Regions from separate parts of the Micromonospora sp. WMMD967 genome, predicted to be linked through region 2. Evidence: riboswitches for the same ligand, from Rfam matches in the RefSeq annotation. Region 2 holds a riboswitch; the other holds the start of a gene.

Region 1 (10,031 bases), 2.6 Mb from region 2:
CGCCGTCCTGCTCGGCCGGATCAGTGCCGGCGACGACGACGTCGAGGACGAACGGCACATCCTGCGCGGCATCGAGTGATCCTCGGCGGGCGGCTCACAGCCAGCCGCGCCGCTTGAAGATCAGATACAGGGTGCCGCAGACCAGCAGCATCAACAGCAGCGCGAAGAGGTAGCCGAAGCGCCAGTGCAACTCCGGCATGTGGACGAAGTTCATGCCGTACACGGTGCCGATGAGCGTGGGAGCGAACAGGATCGCCGCCCAGGACGAGACCTTCTTCAGCTCCTCGTTCTGCGCGTAGCTGGCCGCCGTGAGGCTCCGCATCTCCTCGTTCTGCTGCTGCGAGACGAGTGTGGCGTTGACGGTGAGGATGTTCTGCAACAGGTGCCGGAACCCGTCCACCCGTTCCACCACCTGGGTCAGGTGGTCGGTGACGTCCCGCAGGTAGCGGCGTAGCTCCTCGTCCGTGTCGGCACTGCCCGCGCCGTCGGCCAGCGCGTCGAGCACCGCGAGCAGGGGGCGCGCGGCGCGCTGGAACTGGATCACCTCGCGGCTGAGGCCGTAGATGCGCCGGCTCGCGTTCGGGTCACCACCGAACACCTGGGTCTCGATCTCGTCGATGTCGTTCTCCAGCCCGGCCACGACCGGCGCGTACCCGTCGACGACCTGGTCGAGGATCGCGTACAGGACCGCCTCGGGGCCCTGGGCGAGCATCTGCGCCTCGACCTCCATGCGCCGCCGCACCGCGGCCAGGTCCGGCGCCTCACCGTGCCGGACGGTGACCACGAAACCCGGCCCGATGAACAGGTGCAGCTCGGAGAACTCGACCTCTTCCCGGAGGTCGTCGTAGCGGGCGGCGCGCAGCACCACGAACAGGGTCTCCCCGTAGCGTTCCAGCTTGGGTCGCTGGTGGGCGTTGATCGCGTCCTCGACCGCCAGGTCGTGCAGGCGGAACTCCCGCGCCAGCGAGGTGATCTGCTCGATGTCGGGCCGGTACAACCCGATCCAGGCCATCGCGCCGTCCTGCTCCTGCAGGCAGCGGTACGTCTCGGCGAGGCCGGACGGGGAAGCGAACCGGTGCCCATGGAGGTAGACGGCGCTGTCCACCACCCCACCGGTGGGCGGGGTGGGCGACTCCGTGGGCGGTGGCACGCCGACTCTGGTCTCGTACTCGTCGAGTTGGCGACCGAAGCCCCCACCCGGGCGGAAGCGACGGCCACCGACCATGCCCTGTCCCCTCCCCGGTGACGCCCGGTCCGGCACGACTCCCGCCACCCCGGGGGCCGCTGCTTCCCCCCTGTCCCGCGCCCGAAACCCGGTGTGACGCGGGGTGGGTTCCCCGCACCGGCGGACGGGCACCCCACCGCGGACGGATACTCACGGTTACCAGGGGCGGGACTGACGGGGGACGCGCCGGTGGAGGTCGACAAGCGCGCGGGCCGGCTGCGGGAGTGGCTGCTGCGTGCCGGCGCCGAGGAGCCCGTGCAGCACCAGGGGCCGCACGGACGCCCGCCGGAGCACCGGCACCACCCCTGGTGGAAGGTGATGTGCCTGACCGGTGTCGACTACTTCTCGACGCTGGGCTACCAGCCGGGCATCGCGGCGCTCGCCGCCGGGGCGCTCTCCCCGGTGGCGACCCTGGTGCTGGTGCTGGTGACCCTGCTGGGCGCGCTGCCGGTCTACCGACGGGTGGCGGCGGAGAGCCCGCACGGCGAGGGCTCCATCGCGATGCTGGTACGCCTGCTGAGCTACTGGCCGGGCAAGTTGCTGGTGCTGGTGCTGCTCGGATTCGCGGCCACCGACTTCATCATCACCATCACTCTCTCGGCCGCCGACGCCACCGCGCACATCGACGAGAACCCGTTCTGGCCGAGCGCGCTCAAGGGATACGAGGTGCCGCTCACGCTGCTGCTGGTGGCGCTGCTGGGCGCGGTGTTCCTCAAGGGATTCACCGAGGCCATCGGGATAGCCGTCGTCCTGGTCGCGCTCTACCTGACGCTGAACGCTGTGGTGATGGCCGACGCGCTGTGGCGGGTGGTGACGCACCCCCACGCGGTCGAGGACTGGACCACCGCGCTGACCACCGGTCACGGCGATCCGTGGATGGTGGTCGCCCTGTCGCTGTTGGTCTTTCCGAAGTTGGCGCTGGGTCTGTCCGGCTTCGAGACCGGCGTGGCCGTGATGCCGAGCGTGCGCGGCGACCCGCAGGACTCCGAGGCGCGACCGCTGGGCCGCATCAGGGGCGCTCGCCGGCTGCTCACCACCGCCGCCGTGATCATGAGCGTCTTCCTGATCACCAGCAGCGTGACGACCACGATCCTGATCCCGCCGGAGGCTTTCCAGCCCGGCGGGCCGGCGAACGGCCGGGCGTTGGCCTACCTGGCCCACGCGCATCTCGGGGAGGTGTTCGGCACCGTCTACGACCTGTCCACCATCGGGATCCTCTGGTTCGCGGGGGCGTCGGCGATGGCCGGGCTGCTCAACCTCGTACCCCGCTATCTGCCCCGCTACGGCATGGCTCCGACCTGGGCGCGGGCGGTCCGGCCACTGGTGCTGGTCTTCACGGCGGTGGCGTTCCTGATCACGGTCGTCTTCAAGGCCAGCGTCGACGCGCAGGGCGGCGCGTACGCCACCGGGGTCCTGGTGTTGATCACCTCGGCGGCGACGGCGGTGACCCTCGCGGCGGTGCGGCACCGGCAGCGCGGCCGCACGACAGCGTTCGGCACCATCGCGGTGATCTTCGTCTACACCACGCTGGCGAACGTGGTGGAACGCCCGGACGGCGTGAAGATCGCGGCCTGCTTCATCGGCGGGATCATCGTGGTCTCGCTGCTCTCCCGGTTGTCCCGCGCCTTCGAGCTGCGGGTCGACCACGTCGAGCTGGACCCGGTCGCGACCAAGATGATCGACGAACGCGCCGGTCGGCGGATCCGCCTCATCGCCCACGAGCCCGACGGCCGGGATGAGGTGGAGTACCGCGCCAAGCTGGCGCAGACCATGGCGGACAACGACTTCCCCGACGACAGCGACGTGCTCTTCGTCGAGGTCCACGTCTCCGATCCGTCGGACTTCGAGACCGAGCTCGTGGTGACCGGCAGTCTGGTCGACGGTCGCTTCCCGGTGCTCAGTCTGACCAGCTCAGGGGTGCCCAACGCGCTCGCCGCCCTGCTGCTGGAGATCCGCGACCGGACCCGTCGACGCCCGCACATCTACTTCGAGTGGACCGAGGGCGGCCCGGGTCGCAACGTCCTGCGCTACCTGGCGTTCGGGCAGGGTGAGATCGCCTCGGTCACCCGGGAGATTCTGCGTCGACACGAGCCTGATCCGCGCCGACGGCCACACGTGCACGCCGGCTGACGGGACCGCGGGCACCCATCTCCCTGGTGAGCGTGGTCATAACGACTGGACGATCCACCCGTGCCTGCTGCTAGCCTCGGCGCAGGTCATGAGCGCCAGCGCGAAGCCCCGGCTCGCTGGCCGGCAACCCTCCTCCGCGGTGGGGTGCCCCGGGTGAAGACCAGGCACCGACAGGACGTCGGTGCAAGCGTGGCCTGGCACCCAGGTCAGCACAGACCCGGGAGAACCATGCGCATCCTCAGCACCACTCCACCGACCGACACCGCGGACGTCCGCGCCGGTTGGCCCTCGCCGGCACTGACCCGGCGGCGGCACGTGGACATGATGCGAATGTGCAGCGCCGCGTGTCGTCGCGGCACCACGCACTAGCGCAGCCCTCCTCCCGAACCTCCCTCACCGGTACGCCCATCGGGCGCACCGCCGGCGACGCACATCCGTGCGTGCCGGGACGCGACCTTTTCGGAGACACCCGTGCGACTTCTTCCTGCCCTGACCCGTGCCACCGCCCTGGGCGCTGCCGCCGTCCTGGCCGCCACCGCGCTCACCGCCTGCGGCGGCGACAGCTCGTCCGACACCAGCGCCAACCCGTACGGCCTGGCGCAGCCGGGCGTTCTGCGGGCCGGCACCCTGACCGACGCCCCGCCGAACGTGTACCTCGAGGACGGCAAGTTCACCGGCTTCGACAACGACCTGCTGACCGCCGTGGCCGGCAAGCTCGGTCTCCGGGTCGAGTTCGTCGGCACCGACTTCTCCGCATTGCTCTCCCAGGTCAACAACCACAAGTTCGACGTCGGCAGTTCCTCGATCACCATCACGGAGGCGCGGAAGAAGACAGTCGACTTCGGCAACGGCTACGACTTCGGCTACTTCGGCCTGGACGTCCCGGCCGGCTCCCCGATCACCGACTTCGACCAGCTCGCCGGCAAGCGGGTCGTGGTGGTGCAGGGCACCGTGCAGGACGACTACGCCACCGGCAAGCAGCTCGACCCGGTGCGGGTGCCGGACTACAACGGCGCGATCAACCAGCTCAAGGCCGGCACCGCCGACGCGTGGATCGCCCCGGCGGAGATCGGCGAGAAGTCGGCCGCCGACAGCAACGGCAAGATCACCGTGGCGGCCAAGCAGCTCAGCCCGGCACCGACCGCGTACGCCGTCGCGAAGGGCGGCGACAAGCTGCGCGAGGCGCTGAACAAGGCCCTCGACGAGGTCATCGCGGACGGCACCTGGAACCGGTTGCAGTCCCAGTACTACCCCGGCCGACCGATCCCGGCGGACTTCAAGCCGGGCAGCGGAGCGGTCACGGTGGCGCCGTCGGCGTCCGCGTCGACCACGTCCTGAACCGACGACGAGCGAGCAGGACGGTAGGAGAGACGACCGATGGATCCGTTGAGCACCCTGTGGGAGACGTTCTTCGACCTCGACGCGATGCGCGAGGCGCTGCCCGAGATGCTGACCGTCGGGTTGCCGAACACGCTGATCCTGGCGGTCTCCGCCGCCCTGCTCGGCTCGGTGCTGGGCCTGCTGCTGGCCGTCGCCGGGATCTCCCGCAGCCGGTGGTTGCGCTGGCCGGCGCGGGTCTACACCGACGTGTTCCGAGGGCTGCCGGCCGCGGCGACGATCCTGTTGATCGGCGTCGGGCTGGCACCGCTGGGCATGCAGGTCTGGGGACCGGACCCCTACCCCCTGGGGATCCTGGCGCTGTCGCTGATCGCCGCCGCGTACATCGGGGAGATCTTCCGCTCCGGCATCCAGTCGGTCGAGGCCGCCCAGTTGGAGGGCGCCCGCGCGCTCGGCTTCTCCTGGAGCGACGCGATGCGGCTGGTGATCATTCCGCAGGGCATCCGGCGGGTCCTGCCGGCCTGGGTCAACCAGCTCATCGCACTGATCAAGGACTCCAGCCTGGTCTACTTCCTCGGCCTGGTGGCCAGCCAGCGGGAGCTGTTCCGGATCGGGCAGGACTACGCGGCCACCACCGGCAACGAGTCCGCGCTGCTCCTGGCCGGGCTCTTCTACCTGGCGCTGACAGTTCCGCTGACACACGTCGTCAACTGGATCGACCGGCGGTTGCGCCACGGACGGCCAGCCGTCGCGTCGACCGACGAGGACGACGACCTCCCGTTGCCCGCCACCGTCCAGGGAGACCGGCGATGACCACCGACACCACCACCACTACCTCGGTCAGCCTCGACGTACGGGACGTGCACCTCGCCTTCGGGCCGAACCGGGTACTGCGTGGCGTCGACCTGACCGTGCCGCGCGGGGGGACGGCCTGCGTGATCGGCCCGTCCGGGTCCGGCAAGTCCACCCTCCTGCGCACCATCAACAGGTTGATCGAGCCGGACCGCGGCGACGTCCTGTTGGACGGGCGCAGCGTGCTGGGGGACGACCCGGACAGCCTGCGGCAGCGGGTCGGCATGGTCTTCCAGCAGTTCAACCTGTTCCCGCACATGAGCGTGCTGCGCAACGTCACCCTCGCGCTGCGCCGGCTCCGCGGGCTCGGCGAGGACGAGGCGGAGGCCGTGGCCCGGGCCCAACTGGACCTGGTGGGGTTGGCCGGCAAGGCCGACGCGCGCCCGGCTCAGCTCTCCGGCGGTCAGCAGCAGCGGGTCGCGATCGCCCGGGCGTTGGCGCTGCGGCCCGAGGTGATGCTCTTCGACGAGGCCACCTCGGCGCTCGACCCGGAGCTGGTCAAGGGCGTGCTCGGGGTCATGGCCGACCTGTCCGCCGCCGGCATGACCATGGTGGTGGTCACCCACGAGATGGGCTTCGCCCGACAGGTCGCCGACACCGTCGCCTTCATGGACCGGGGCGTGGTGCTGGAGGCCGGCCCGCCCGAGGCGGTCTTCGAACGGGCCGAGCATCCTCGGCTCCGCCGGTTCCTGTCCCAGGTGCTCTGAGTCGCGACGGCTCCCAGGTGCTCTGAGTCGCGGCGGCAGGTCGGCGGTCACTCGTTGGGTCCGCGCCCCAGCAGCCGGATCTCCTCGTTGTCCAGGGCGGCCTGGAGCTCCTGGAGCACCAGGTCGTCGATCTCCCGGTTGTCGCGCAGGCGGGTGACCTCCCGACGCTTGTGGGCGAGGACGCGCAGGCGCAGCCGACGTTCGAGGCGGCGCTCCTCGGCGGTGCTACCCCCGCTCTCGTCGTTGAGGTCCTCCAGGTGCCTCTGGTACTCGGCTCGCAGCCGATGGACCGACTCCTCCTGCGCGCCGACCTCGGCCGCCACCTGGGGCAGAGCGGCGAGGCCCGCCTCGGTGGCCCGCCGCCGGGCATGCCGGGCCTCGTCGACGCGTTCGGGGTCGCCGACCAGCCCCGCCCAGCGCACGACCAGCGGCAGGGTGGTGCCCTGGAGCAGCATGATCAGCACGATCACCAGGGCGGTGACGAAGATGATCAGGTCGCGCTCGATCACCGGTTGGCCGGCGACGGTCACCGTCGGTACGGCCAGGGCGGCGGCCAGCGACACCGCGCCCCGGAACCCCGACCAGCCGGCGACGGTCCCCACCCGCCAGGCCGAGGGCCCCTGGCTCGGGTCCATGATCCGGCGACGTCGCAGCCTGGCGATCTGCGAGGTGAGGTAGACGAACACCAGCCGGGTGCCGATGACGACGAGCGTCACCACGAGCACGATCACCAGAGCGCGCTGGGGCGAGGTGCTGGTGATGCCCCGCACCGCGCGGGGTATCTGCGTGCCGAGAAGGACGAACAGCCCACCGTTGATGAGGAACGTGGACAGGTCCCAGAACGCGTACGCCAGCACCCGGGACCGGGCGCGGATCACCCGAGGACCGGCGTAGGAGAGCACCAGACCGGCGACCACCACCGCCAGCACACCGCTGGCGTGCACGGCGTCGGCCAGCAGGAACGCGGCGAACGGCGTGAGCACGCTCAACGCGCCCTCCCGAAGCGGGTCGTCGAGCCGTTTGCGGACCAGCACCACGGCCACCCCCACCAGCACACCGGCCAGTACGCCGCCGAGGCTGGCGCCGACGAACTCCTCACCGATGCCCAGCGCGCCCGGGTCCGCGCTGTGCACGAGCAGACCCACGGCCACCGCGAAGATCACCAGGGCGGTGCCGTCGTTGATCAGACTCTCGGCGTGCAGGGTGGTGAGCAGCTTTCGGGGCAGCCGTTTCGCGAGCCCGGTGACCGCAGCGGCGTCGGTCGGGGCGAGGACGGCGCCGAGCACCCAGGCGGCGGCGGGGTTCACCCCCAACGCCTGCGCGGTGAACGACACGGTGACCATGGTGAGGACCACCAGCACCACGGCGAGCGACCCGATCACCGGAAGGTTGGCCCGGATCTCGCGCAGGCTGATGGTGAGGCTCTCCCGGTACAGGATCGCCGGCAGGAAGATCAGCAGCACCAGGTCGGGTTCCAGGCTCACCTCGGACAGCGGGGGCGTCAGGCCGAGCAGCACCCCGAACGCGATGAGCAGGACCGGCGGGGCCACCCGGTACCGTCCGCCGAGCGTGGTGCCGATCAGGACGGTGACGCCCAGCACCACGATCATGACGAGCGCCTGCACGGCGTACCCCCTCGATCGTCGCCGGCGGCGGACGCGCCGGTCCTCCCATCTGACCGCACCCGCCAACGCGTTCCGAGGAGAATCGGCAAGTCGCCGTGGACGGCGACCGCGATCAGCGTGCGGGGCTGGCCGTCCGGGCCCGGGCGCTGACCGCGCGGGCGACCTGGCGATGCGCGGCCGCTTCCTCCGCGCGGCCGAGTGCCTCGGCCAGGGCGGCAAGGTGCCCGGCCACCGGGCCGACGGTGAGCACGCCGCTGCCGGCGGCCAGTTCCTCCGCCGCCGGCAGCAGTTCGGCGTGGACCCGTTCCATCGTGACCCGGTCACCGAGAGCACGCGCCGCTCGACCGACGAGGCAGAGGCGCGCCTCCCGGAGAAGGTCGTGCGGCCCTTCCGGAAGTACCCGCACGGCCGCTGCCGCAGCGTCCCGGTCACCGTCGGCGAGCAGCAGCAACGGCCGGACCCATGGCTCGTGCGGCCCCCAGTCCATGGTCGCCCAGCCCGGGCCGGGAAGCGGCTGGTCGAGACCGTCGGTCCCGTCGTCGACGGATTCGGCCAGCCGCAGGCCGAGCAGCGCGAGCGGGAGCAGCCCACGGGTCAGGCCCGGCATACCGTCCGGGGGCAGGTGGCGGGCCGCCGCATGGAAGGCGTCCGCCGCCGAGGCCGCTTCGCCGTCGAGAGCCAGGCGCACCGCGGCGAACCACCTGGTGAACACCGCTACCAACGGAAGCTCGTACCGCTCGGCGAGGCGATCGGCGGCACGGGCGTGCTCGTCGGCTGAGGGCCGGTCGGCCAACGCGCAGTACGCCTGGACCAGCACGAGGTGGCCGAGCACCTCGAAGGTCACCAACTGGTGCCGAGCGGCGAGGTCGACCAACTCGCGACCGATGCGGGCCCGCTCAGCGGCGAGGCCGACGCGCTGGAAGGTGTGCATGAAGCGGGCGTTGAGCGCGAAGGCCAGCAACCCGGGGTCGCCGACCGTCCGGGCGAGGGTCTCGGCCTCGTACGCCGCCCGGCGACCGCCGTCGGTGGTGGTGCCGCGCAGCTCCAGCGCAAGGGTGCTCAGGAGGCGGCTGCGCCGCGCCGAGCCGGTCGGGCCGAGTGCGCTCAGGGCCTGCTCGGCGGCTCGGACGATGTGCCCGGAGAGCCTGTCGTCGTCGTTGCGCGTCCAGATGGCGGGTACGTCGAAGCCGGCCAGCACCTCCTCGATCAGCAGCGGATCGCCGACCGACTCCGCGGCGGTGATCGCCTCGGCACGTCGCCCTCTCGCCTCGGCCAGCCGCCCGGTCACGGCCAGCGCGCGCCCCAGACCGAGCAGTGCGGTCAACCGCTCACGTTGCTCGACGCCGCCGGCACGGTCGTACGCCTCGATCACCTGTCGCCACAGGCGGGCCGCCTCGTGCGGGTTGCCACCCCGTTCGGCCTGCTCGGCAGCCGTGCGGGCGTACGCGCCGGCGCGACCGGCGGCGACCCGTCCACCGGCGCTGAGCAGGTGGTGCGCGATCGCGGCAGGCTCGACCGGATCTCGTTGTCGCAGCGCTTCGGCGATGGTCGCGTGCCACGCGGCACGGCGCGGTGTGGACAGGTCGGCGTAGAGCGTGTCGCGGACCAGGATGTGGGTGAAGCGCAGCTGACCGTCGGGCTGCCGCTCGGCGAGGAAACCCGCCTGCAGGGCGCGGTCGACGGCGTCCAGCACGACTGCGGGGTCGCTCGCCAGGGACGTGAGGATCTCCAGGTCGAGGTCCCGGCCGAGCACGGCGGCCTGCCGCAGCACGGTGCGCGTCGGTGTGGGTAGCTGCGCCAGCCGGTGTCGGATCACGTCGCGCACGCCGGGCGGCACCGAGGCCAGTGCGGCCTCCCCCTCGCTCGCGTACAGCTGGGCCAGCTCGCGGACGAAGAACGGGTTGCCTCCGCTGCGCTCGTGGATCAACTGGGCGGTGGTCGGGGCGAGTGCCGCGCCGACGACGGCGCGGGCCAGCTCAGTCGTCGCCGACGCGGAGAGACCGGCCAGGTACTCCCGGGTCGGTTCCAGCCCGGCGAGACGGGCCAGGGCGGCGGTCAGCTCCGGACTGATCTCGGTGGCCCGGTAGGTGCCGAGAACGAGCACCGGCCCGGTGGCCGGGTGTGGACCGGTGAGCAAGGCGGTCAGCAGGTCCA
Region 2 (10,031 bases):
TCAGCCGCGGACGGAAACTGTCCAAGATCTCCGGTCGGGCGGCCTGCCACGAAGGCGGACGGGTTGATCATGGGCAGGCTCGGGGCGGGGCGGGGCGCGGCGGGGCGCGGCGGCGGGAGGCGTCGGGGCGGCCGGGCGCGCTTCGGGTCGGGCGACGAATGTCGACAGGCTGGCACGGGGTTACCGTGGACGGGTGCGTGACCCGAATGTCTCCCGATCCGTCGCCGGCCAGCTGTCGCCGGTCCGCCGTGCGTCCGACCTGCGTCGACTGCGCGCCGAGCGCTTCGACGTGCTGGTCATCGGGGGCGGGGTGACCGGTGCCGGCGCGGCCCTGGACGCTGCGTCCCGGGGCCTCAAGGTGGCCCTCGTCGAGGCGCGCGACCTCGCCGCCGGCACCTCCAGCCGGTCCAGCAAACTCATCCACGGCGGCCTGCGCTACCTGGAGCAGTTGGAGTTCCACCTGGTGCACGAGGCTCTCACCGAGCGCGGCCTGCTCGCCACCCGGCTCGCGCCGCACCTGGTGCGTCCCGTGCCGTTCCTGGTGCCGCTGCCGGCCGGGCGGGGCCTGCGCGACCTGCCGGCCCGGATCTTCCGCCGCTCGTACTACGGCGCGGGCGTGGCCACCTACGACGCCTTCGCCGGACTCTTCGGCGGCGGCCGGGGGATGCCGCTGCACCGGCACCTGACCCGGGAGGGCGCCCGCCGGATCTTCCCGAGTCTGCGGGCCGACGCGCTGGCCGGGGCGATCCGCTACTACGACGGGCAGGTCGACGACGCCCGCCTGGTGGTCACCCTGGCCCGCACCGCGGCCAGCCTCGGCGCGACAGTGGTGAGCAGCGCCCGTGCCGTCGGGCTGATCCGGCAGGCGCGTGAGGTGACAGGTGTGCGCGTACGCGACCTGGAGGCGCCGGCCGGCTCACCGGACGCGGAGTTCGAGGTGCACGCCCGCACGGTCATCGCCGCCACCGGCGTGTGGAGCGACGACATGTCCCGGATGCTCAACGACGTGGGCCTGCGGCCCGGCATCCGGGTGCGCGCGTCCAAGGGGGTGCACCTGGTGGTGCCCCGGTCGGCGATCACCGGTGAGACGGGGCTCATCCTGCGTACGGCGAAGTCGGTGCTCTTCGTCATCCCGTGGGGCGGGCACTGGATCATCGGCACCACGGACACCGACTGGCGGCTGGACCGGTCCCACCCGGCGGCCTCCGCGAGCGACATCGACTACCTCCTCGAACAGGTCAACACCGTGCTGGACCGTCCGTTGACCACCGCCGACATCGAGGGCGTCTACGCGGGGCTGCGGCCGCTGCTGGCCGGCGAGGCCGACTCGACCTCGAAGCTCTCCCGCGAGCACGCGGTCTTCGAGCCGATGCTCGGGTTGCTGCTGGTCGCCGGTGGCAAGTACACGACGTACCGGGTGATGGCCTCCGACGTGGTCGACCGTGCGGCCCGCAGGCTCGGTGGGACCCGCCCGTCCCGTACCGCCGACCTGCCGCTGCTGGGCGCCGACGGGTACCCGGCGATGTGGCGGGACCGGGCCGACCTGGCTCGCCGGCACGGCGTGCCGGTGGGTGTGGTGGAGCACCTGCTGGAGCGGTACGGCAGCCTCACCCTGGACCTGCTGGCGCTTGTCGACGCCGATCCGCTGCTCGCGTCTCCGCTGGCGGGTGCTCCGGAGTATCTGGCGGCCGAGGTCGCGTACGCGGCGCGGGCCGAGGGTGCGCTGCACCTGGAGGACGTGCTGACCCGACGGACGCGGATCTCGTTCGAGACCAGTCATCGGGGGTTGGAGTCGGCGGAGCACGCCGCCGAGCTGATGGGCGCGGTGCTCGGGTGGGACGCGGCGACCCGGGCCCGCGAGGTGGAGCACTACCGCGTCCGGGTGGAGGCGGAGCGGCAGTCTCAGCTGATGCCGGACGACGCGGCGGCGGACGCGGCCCGGCTCGGTGCTCCGGACGTTCGGGGTTACGCGGCCGACCGGGGCGACGACGACCAGGCGGAGCTGCGATCGTCCGCTCGATGACGAATTGCGACGTTACCAATGGGTAACCATCGATACCGACCCGGATGGTGGTTTCGAACGCTACCTACGGTGGGGTAGGTTTCCGCGCGTGCTACCCCGCGCGCGCCCTCGTCTGCTCTCACTCCTCCTCGCCGTCGCGCTCGCCGGTGCCCTGACCGGGTGCTCGCTGTTCGACGGCGACGAGCCAGGTAAAACCGTCGCGCAACCGACCTCAGCCGTGGCGGGAGGTGGGTCGCAACTGGAGATACCCGCCACCGTCGCCGCAGGTCAGGTCAGCCTGATCCAACGGCTCGGCGAGGACGGCCCACTGCGCACCCTGAGCGTCGAGCGCAACGGCGCGTGGCAGTGCCTCGACTGCGCCGGCGACGGGGTGACCTCCCGGGGCACGCTCGCCCCGGAGTTGACCGAACGGCTCCAGGTGCTGCTCGCCAACCCGGCGCTCGCCGACGAGACCGACCAGGCCCGGCGCTACCGCACCACCTGCATCGACGCGCTGACCTCCAGCCTCATCACCTCGGCCGGGCTGATCACCTCGCAGGACTGCCCGGGGGAGGAGCGCACACCTGTCGCCGGCGAGATCCTGCTGCTGCTCACCCAGGCGACGCCGGCCGAGGTCAAGGGCTGACCCCAGCCGGCCTCAGGGGCTGACGCCGGCCGGCCTCACGGGCTGACGCCGGCCGGCCTCACGGGCTGACGCCGGCCGGCCTCAGGGGCTGACGCCGGCCGGTCAGAGCACCTTGCCCGGGTTGAGCAGACCGGCCGGGTCCAGCGCCGACTTGATCGCCTGGTGCACCCGGACGCCGACCGGCCCGATCTCCCGGGCCAGCCAGTCCCGCTTGAGCAGCCCCACCCCGTGTTCGCCGGTGCACGTGCCGCCCAGGTCGAGGCCGAGCCGCATGATCTCGTCGAACGCCCGCCGGCCCCGCTCCACGCTCGCCGGGTCGGCCCGGTCGACCACGATGTTCGGGTGCATGTTGCCGTCCCCGGCATGCCCCACCACGCCGATGGGCACCTCGCACTCCGCCGCGATCCGGGCCACCCCGTCCAGCAGCGCCGCGAGCGAGCCACGCGGCACCGCCACGTCGTCGATCACCAGACCGCCGTTGCCGCCCGGGTACGCGTCGGCGGCGAACTTCTCCATCGCCGGGTGCGCCAGCCGGCGAGCCTGTAGGAGCGCCGCCGCCTCCACCGCGTCGGTGGCCGCGTAGACCTCGTCGGCGCCGGCCGCCTCACAGACAGCGGCCAGGCCGGCCAGGTCGTCGGCGGCCCGGGGGCCGGTGTCCGCCGCGGCCAGCAGCAGCGCCTGCGCGTCGGTGCGCAACCCCATCGGCTGGTACGCCTCGATCGCCCGCAGGTGGGTCTGGTCGAGCAGTTCCAACAGGCTCGGGGTGAGGCCACGAGCCGCGATCTCGGCCACCGCGGCGCCGGCCGCCGCGGTGGACGGGAAGACCGCCACCAGGGTCAGCGAGTCGGCCGGTGCGGGTCGCAGCGCCACGGTCACCTCGGTGATCACGCCGAGGGTGCCCTCCGAGCCGACGAAGAGCCGGGTCAGGTCGTAACCGGCCACCCCCTTGGCCGTACGCCGACCGGTGCGCAGCACCTCACCGGAGGCGAGCACCACCTCCAGGCCGAGGACGTACTCGGTGGTCACGCCGTACTTCACGCAGCACATGCCACCGGCGTTGGTGGCCACGTTGCCGCCGATCGTCGACGACTCCCAGGAACCGGGGTCCGGCGGGTACCAGAGCCCCTGCTTGGCGACCGCCCCGGCGAGCGCCGCGTTGACCACTCCGGGTTGGACCACAGCGATGCGGCTCACCCTGTCGATCTCCCGGATCTCGTCCATCGCGACGGTGCTGATGACCACCGCGCCGTCCACCGCGTTGGCCGCGCCGGCCAGCCCGGTCCGCGCGCCCTGCGGCACCACCGGTACGCCGTGCCGCGCCGCCGCCCGCACCACGGCGACCACCTGTTCGGTGCTGCGCGGGCGGGTCACCACGAGCGGCCTGCCGGCGGCGCACAGGTCGGCCTCGTCCCGTTGGTGCATCCGCAGCAGGTCCGGGTCGGTGAGCACGGCGTCGTCGCCGAGCGCGTCGCGCAGGTCGGCGAGGAGATCGGTGGGGGCCATGCAGCCGAGGCTAGGTCGCCGGCAGCCGATCATCAACATGATCGACTGCGCGGGATAGCTTGGGCACCATGCTCTACCTGGACCGGCCTGCCTGGCCGTGGCGCGGTCGGCTCTGGTCGCACCTGATCAGCGACGTCTCGTACGCCGAGCTGCACGCCTTCGCCGAGACGCTCGGTGCGCCCCGGCGCGGCTTCGACCGGGACCACTACGACATTCCGGCCGACCGGTTCGCGGCGGCGGTGTGGCTCGGCGCCCAGGTGGTGCCGAGCCGGGAACTGGTCCGGCTACTCCGCACGGCCGGGCTGCGTCGCCCGAAGCACCTGGTCAGCCCGCGTCCTTCGACTCCTCGCTGAGCGCGGCCAGCTCGCGGCGCATGTTGTCCCGGGCGGGCTCCTCCCACCGGCTGGCCAGCGGCGGCAGCCGGAACAGCGCGGGCAGCGCCAGCAGACCGGTCAACACCGCCGCCCGCCCGGCCCGGAAGGCCGGCTCCGGCACGTGGGCGTACTCCCGCCGGATCGCCGCCGCGTACCGCTCGTACGTGGCCGCCGGCGCGGCCAGCACGGCGAGGTCCGCGTCGCAGAGCAGCGCGCCGTCCCGGTCACCCGGTGCCACAGTGTGCCCGGCCGTGAGCAGCACCAGCCGGTGCACCTCGGCGACGGAGGACGCCGGCACCCCGAGCCCGGTGAGCACCTCGTCGGCAAGCGCGGCGCTGTCGTGCTCGTTGGCGTACCCGGAGGCTCGCGGGTCGTAGACGGCGTCGTGGAACCAGGCCGCCAACCGCACCAGGTCGACCTGGGCGGCGAGGTCGGCGTGCTCGTCCACCACGTCGAGCACAGCCGTCAGGTGGACCGGAGTGTGGTAGTGCCGGTGCGGCTCCCGCCACCGACCGAGCAACCGCTCCCCCGCACCGCCCGACGACGCGTCCGGGCTCGCGCCGGCACCCCGGACCGCTGTCCGCCACCGATCAAGCAGATCAACCACCGCCCGAGTCTGCCGTATCCGCCCGTGACGCGTGTGAAGGGAGGATTCAGCGCGCCCACCACGGGTAGTCGCGCCCATGGCCGTGGCCCGGGACAAGCGACAGCCGATGGTGCGACGTACCGCGTTGCGTGAAGGACTGGTGGACATCGACGGCGCCCGGATCGCCGAGGCTACCGAGCAACTGCGCCATCGGAGCCGAGCCACCCTGCACGACCGTCTGCACCGGGTGAGGATGGCCGGCGGGCTGGCCGTCCAGGCCGGGCTGGCTGCCGGAATCGCGTACCTGATCGCGCACGTGGTCCTCGGTAACCCACAGCCGGTGTTCGCGCCGATCTCCGCGGTCGGCACCCTCGCCGCGTCGGTGGGCCAGCGGTTCCGCCGAACCGTCGAGTTGATCGTCGGGGTGGGGGTCGGGGTGGCCGTCGGCGACCTCTTGATCTACTTCCTCGGCACCGGGGCCTGGCAACTCGGCCTGGTGGTCACTGTCGCGATCCTGCTCACCATCTTCGCCGGGGCGAGCGTCGCCATCGTGATCCAGGCGGCGGCCACGGCGGTGCTGATCGTGACACTGAGCCCGTCGACCCAGGACCTGGAGATCCCCCGTTTCGTCGACGCGTTCCTCGGTGGCGGTGTCGCCCTGGTGGTCACGGCGGTGCTGCTGCCGCTGAACCCACTGCGGGTGATCAACCGAGCCGCCCGGCCGGCGCTCGACCTGCTCGCCACCCAGCTCGACGTCACGGCGGACGGTCTACGCAGTCGGGATCGGGCCACCATCCAGCGCGCACTGGAGAGGCTGCGCGACAACAAGGAGGAGTTGGCCACGTTGGGCGAGGCGATCGAGGGCGCGAAGGAGACCGCCACCCTCTCCCCGGCCCGCTGGCACCGCCGCGACGAACTGACCCACTACGCGGAGGCGGCCGACCCGATCGACCGAGCGATGCGCAACAGCGGCACCCTGATCCGTCGATCGGTGACCCTCATCGAGGACGAGGAGCCGGTGCCCGAATCGATGCCGGACGCGGTCGGTCACCTCGCCGAGTCGGTCCGGCTGCTCAAGCACGAGTTCGCTGCCGGGGAGGAGCCGGAGAAGGCCCGGGAGCGGTCCCTGCGGGCGGTCAGCGAGGCCGGCCGGGCGTACGGTGACGGCGTCGGCTTCTCCGGCAGCGTGGTGGTCGCCCAGATCCGCACCACAGCGAGCGACCTGTTGGTGGCCTCCGGGATCGAGCAGGAGGAGGCGAACCGGTGGATCCGCACCGCCTTCGGGGAGCAGGAGCGGCCGGTCGCCGAGCCGGCCAAACCCGACGAGACACCGAAACCGCCCACCGCCCCACCCGTCGGCTGAGCCCTCACCCCAGGTCGGCGAGTGCGGCGAGCAGCTGGTCCACCTGCGCCTCCGTGGTGCCCAGGCCGATGCTGGCCCGCAGCGCCGTGGACGGCAGGTCCCGGCGGCCGGTACGCCCCGCCGCCTCGCTGAGCAGACGTCGCGCCAGCGGGTGGGCGCAGAACAACCCGTCGCGTACGCCGATGTGGTGTTCGGCGGCCAACCGTGCGGCCACGTCGCTGGAGTCCCAGCCGACGACCACGAACGAGACGATCCCGACGCGGGGCGCGTCGCGGCCGAACGTGCGCAGCTCCACGACGTGCGGCAGAGCGGCGATGCCGGTCCGCAGTCGGGTCAGCAGCGCCTGCTCGTGGGCGGCCAGCGCGGCCCGGTCTGCGCCGTCGAGCGCCGTACACACAGCCGCCAGCGCCACCGCGCCGAGCAGGTTCGGGGTGCCGCCCTCGTGCCGTGCCGGCCCGGTCGTCCAGTTCACGTCGTGGGTGGCCGGTCCGACGTGGCTGGTGGCACCGCCGCCGGCCAGGTACGGCGGTGCGGCGTCCAGCCAGTCCGCCCGGCCGATCAGCACACCCGCACCGAACGGCGCGTACAGCTTGTGGCCGGACACCGCCAGGTAGTCGACGTCCAGCGCGAGCAGGTCGACCGGGGCGTGCGGGGCGAGCTGCGCGGCGTCCAGCACGATCCGGGCACCATGCCGGTGGGCCACCCGGGCCAGCTCGGTGACCGGCCACAGCTCACCGGTCACGTTGCTCGCACCGGTCACCGCGACCAGCACCGGCAGCGCCGGGTTGCTGCCCCGGCGTAGTTCGGTGAGGGCGGCGGCGAGGTCGCGTACCGCAGCGTCCGGGTCGGTGGGCACAGGCAGCCGCACCGAGCCGCGCGGCCACGGCAGCAGGTTGGCGTGGTGCTCACCGGCGAAGGTGACCACCGTCGTGCCCGCCGGCACGGCCCGTGCCAGCAGGTTGAGCGCGTCGGTGGTGTTGCGGGTGAAGATCACGTGATCGTCGGCTCGGGCGCCGAAGAAGTCACCGACCGTCTGCCGGGCCTGCTCGTACGCGAGGGTGCAGCGTCGGGACAACGCTCCCGCCCCACGGTGGACGCTCGCGTACCAGGGCAGCAGCTCGGCCACCGCGTCGGCGGCGGCCCGCGCGCACGGCGCGCTGGCGGCGTAGTCCAGGTTGATCTCGCCCGGTACGCCGAGGACGTCGAGCGGCCCCGACAAGGTCGGCTCGGGCGCGGTGTCGAAGCAGGTGGGCAGCGGGGGGAGAAGGGTGACGGGCACGCCGGAACCTCCGGGGTCAGGGACCCCGGGTGCACTGTCGGGACGGGGTCCGCGCTTGCCCAGCACACCGATCGGGCTGGGCCCGGTCATCACCCGGGGCACCCCACCGCGAACTCGACGAGGGTTGCCGGCCAGCAAGCCGGGGCTTCGCGCTGGCACTCGTGACCTGCCGGCAGCATAGCGGCTGCCGATGCGACCGGACCAGCCGGCGGCGGATGGCTACGCTGACCGCATGGCCGACACCCCGCCCGGTTCACCCCTGCCGTCGCCGCCCGCATCCACGGCCCCGTCCGCCGTCGAGGCGCCCCCGATGCCGCGGCGCCGACTGGGCTGGCGGCGGTTCCTGGCGCTGGCCGTGGTGGTGCTGCTCATCGCCGCCTGCGCGGTGTTCATCGTCTTCCAGCTCGGCCAGTCGCTCGGCGTGCAGGCCCTGCTCATCGGGGTGGCCGCCGCCATCCTGCCGGTGCCGGTGCTGGTCGCCTGCTTCCTCTGGCTGGACCGGTACGAACCCGAGCCGCTGAAATACCTGATCTTCTGCTTCGCCTGGGGCGCGTTCGTCTCCACCGCCGCCTCACTGACGGTGAACGACTTCGCCGCCGGCCGCTTCGCCGACTGGGGTCTGCCGGCCGCGCTGACCGGAGTGCTGGTGGCGCCGTTCATCGAGGAGTCGACGAAGGCGCTCGGCCCGATTTTGCTGCTGGTGTTCCGCCGCCGCGAGTGGTCCGGGATCACCGACGGCCTGGTCTACTGCGGGCTGTCGGCGGTCGGCTTCGCCATGGTGGAGAACATCCTCTACCTGGGCGGGTTGGGCTACGCGTCCGGTGTCGACAGGTATGGCCCCGCCACCGGCATCCAGCAGGTCATCGCGATCTTCATCCTGCGGATCCTGCTGTTCGGGTTCGCCCATCCGCTCTTCACCTCGATGACGGGTTTCGGCCTGGGCATCGCCGCGCGGACGGCGGACCGGCGGGTCCGGGTGCTCGCCCCGATCGCCGGCCTGCTGCTGGCGATGATGTTGCACGGCACGTGGAACCTGCTGCCCACGCTCACCCAGGCCACGGGCGAGGCCGTGATCATGCTGTACGGCTTCCTGGGCCTGATGGTGCCTGTCTTCTTCGGCACCGTGGGGCTGGCGGTGTGGCTGCGCGCCTGGGAGGGGCGGCTCACCGAGCGCGTCCTGCCGGACTACGTACGCGCCGGCTGGCTGAGCCCGCCCGAGGTGGCCGCGCTGAGCAGTCTGGGGCGACGGCACGCGGCCCGCAGTTGGGCGCGCCGGGTGGCCGGTGACGCCGGGGTCCGGGCGATGCGCGGTTACCAGTCCGCCGCCACCCGGCTGGCCCTGCTGCGCGACGGCACCCTGCGGGGCCTGGACCGGAAGGCCGCCGACCAGGAACGGACCGCACGGGAGGAGCGGGAGCTGCTGGACGCGATCAGCGCGTACCGGTCGGTCTTCGTCGGTCGGGATCCGCAGGCCCCGGCCGGGCTCTGGGACGGCAGCCGCTACCACCTGCGCTTCCCGGACGGCCAGCAACGCCCGGTGAACGCGCCGGACGAGCCGGTGGTGCCGATTCCGGTGGTGTTGGCCCCCGCACCGCCCCCGGTCGGGTACGCCCCACCCGGCTGGCCCGGCCTGCGCCCGCCCGCGCCCTGGCCCCCGGGTCACCACTGACGGCTGGTGCCCGTGGCTCAGGTGATCAGACCGGGGCCTCAGCCAGCCCGCCGGCTCACGTCATCAGCGAGGTGAGGAAGTCGCCGAAGCCCTGGAACATCGCGATCAACGCGGCCCCGATCGCCCGGAACATCTGCGCGGCGCCGTCCGGCCGGAAGGCCACGAAGTAGATCAGGAACGCGACGAAGCCCCAGGTCAACAGCTTCTTCACGAATACCGGCATCGTCCCTCCCCAGGGCCACGGTCGCCGGATGGCTTCCCGTCGTGCGGCCGGGCAAACGGTGCGCGGCAGGGGGAGGGTGGGTCAGAGGTAGAGGCCGGTGGAATCGTTCTCGATCCGCTCGGCGGCCACGGCGTGCACGTCGCGTTCGCGCAGCAACACGTACCCGCGGCCGTGCAGCTCGACCTCGGAACGGTCGTCCGGGTCGAAGAGCACCCGGTCGCCGGAGACGATGGCCCGCACGTTCGGGCCCACGCCCACGGCGGTGGCCCAGGCGAGGCGTTTGCCGACCGCGGCGGTCGCCGGGATGACGATGCCGGCGGTGGAGCGGCGTTCGCCCTCGCTGCCCTCCATCCGCACCAGCACCCGGTCGTGCAGCAGACGGATCG

The links. Region 2 has a riboswitch for S-adenosylmethionine ahead of O7631_RS02740 (aminotransferase class V-fold PLP-dependent enzyme). Riboswitches for the same ligand answer to the same signal wherever they lie in the genome.
Region 1: another riboswitch for S-adenosylmethionine. It lies ahead of O7631_RS15015 (ABC transporter substrate-binding protein); the one in region 2 lies ahead of O7631_RS02740 (aminotransferase class V-fold PLP-dependent enzyme).

The regions. Positions count from the first base shown of each region.
Region 1 is NZ_JARUBK010000001.1:3,204,457-3,214,487, reverse strand. Features, by position in the region: gene O7631_RS15030 (hypothetical protein) at 1-79, shown strand, start outside; gene corA (magnesium/cobalt transporter CorA) at 95-1,225, opposite strand; gene O7631_RS15020 (amino acid transporter) at 1,415-3,355, shown strand; SAM riboswitch class IV at 3,440-3,551, shown strand; gene O7631_RS15015 (ABC transporter substrate-binding protein) at 3,827-4,693, shown strand; gene O7631_RS15010 (amino acid ABC transporter permease) at 4,733-5,506, shown strand; gene O7631_RS15005 (amino acid ABC transporter ATP-binding protein) at 5,503-6,252, shown strand; gene O7631_RS15000 (Na+/H+ antiporter) at 6,300-7,877, opposite strand; gene O7631_RS14995 (AfsR/SARP family transcriptional regulator) at 7,990-10,031, opposite strand, start outside.
Region 2 is NZ_JARUBK010000001.1:565,890-575,920, reverse strand. Features, by position in the region: gene O7631_RS02770 (glycerol-3-phosphate dehydrogenase/oxidase) at 194-2,023, shown strand; gene O7631_RS02765 (hypothetical protein) at 2,112-2,648, shown strand; gene O7631_RS02760 (FAD-linked oxidase C-terminal domain-containing protein) at 2,751-4,151, opposite strand; gene O7631_RS02755 (DUF4031 domain-containing protein) at 4,220-4,504, shown strand; gene O7631_RS02750 (metal-dependent phosphohydrolase) at 4,476-5,132, opposite strand; gene O7631_RS02745 (FUSC family protein) at 5,239-6,474, shown strand; gene O7631_RS02740 (aminotransferase class V-fold PLP-dependent enzyme) at 6,479-7,729, opposite strand; SAM riboswitch class IV at 7,800-7,920, opposite strand; gene O7631_RS02735 (PrsW family intramembrane metalloprotease) at 7,944-9,422, shown strand; gene O7631_RS02730 (hypothetical protein) at 9,478-9,645, opposite strand; gene O7631_RS02725 (co-chaperone GroES) at 9,727-10,031, opposite strand, start outside.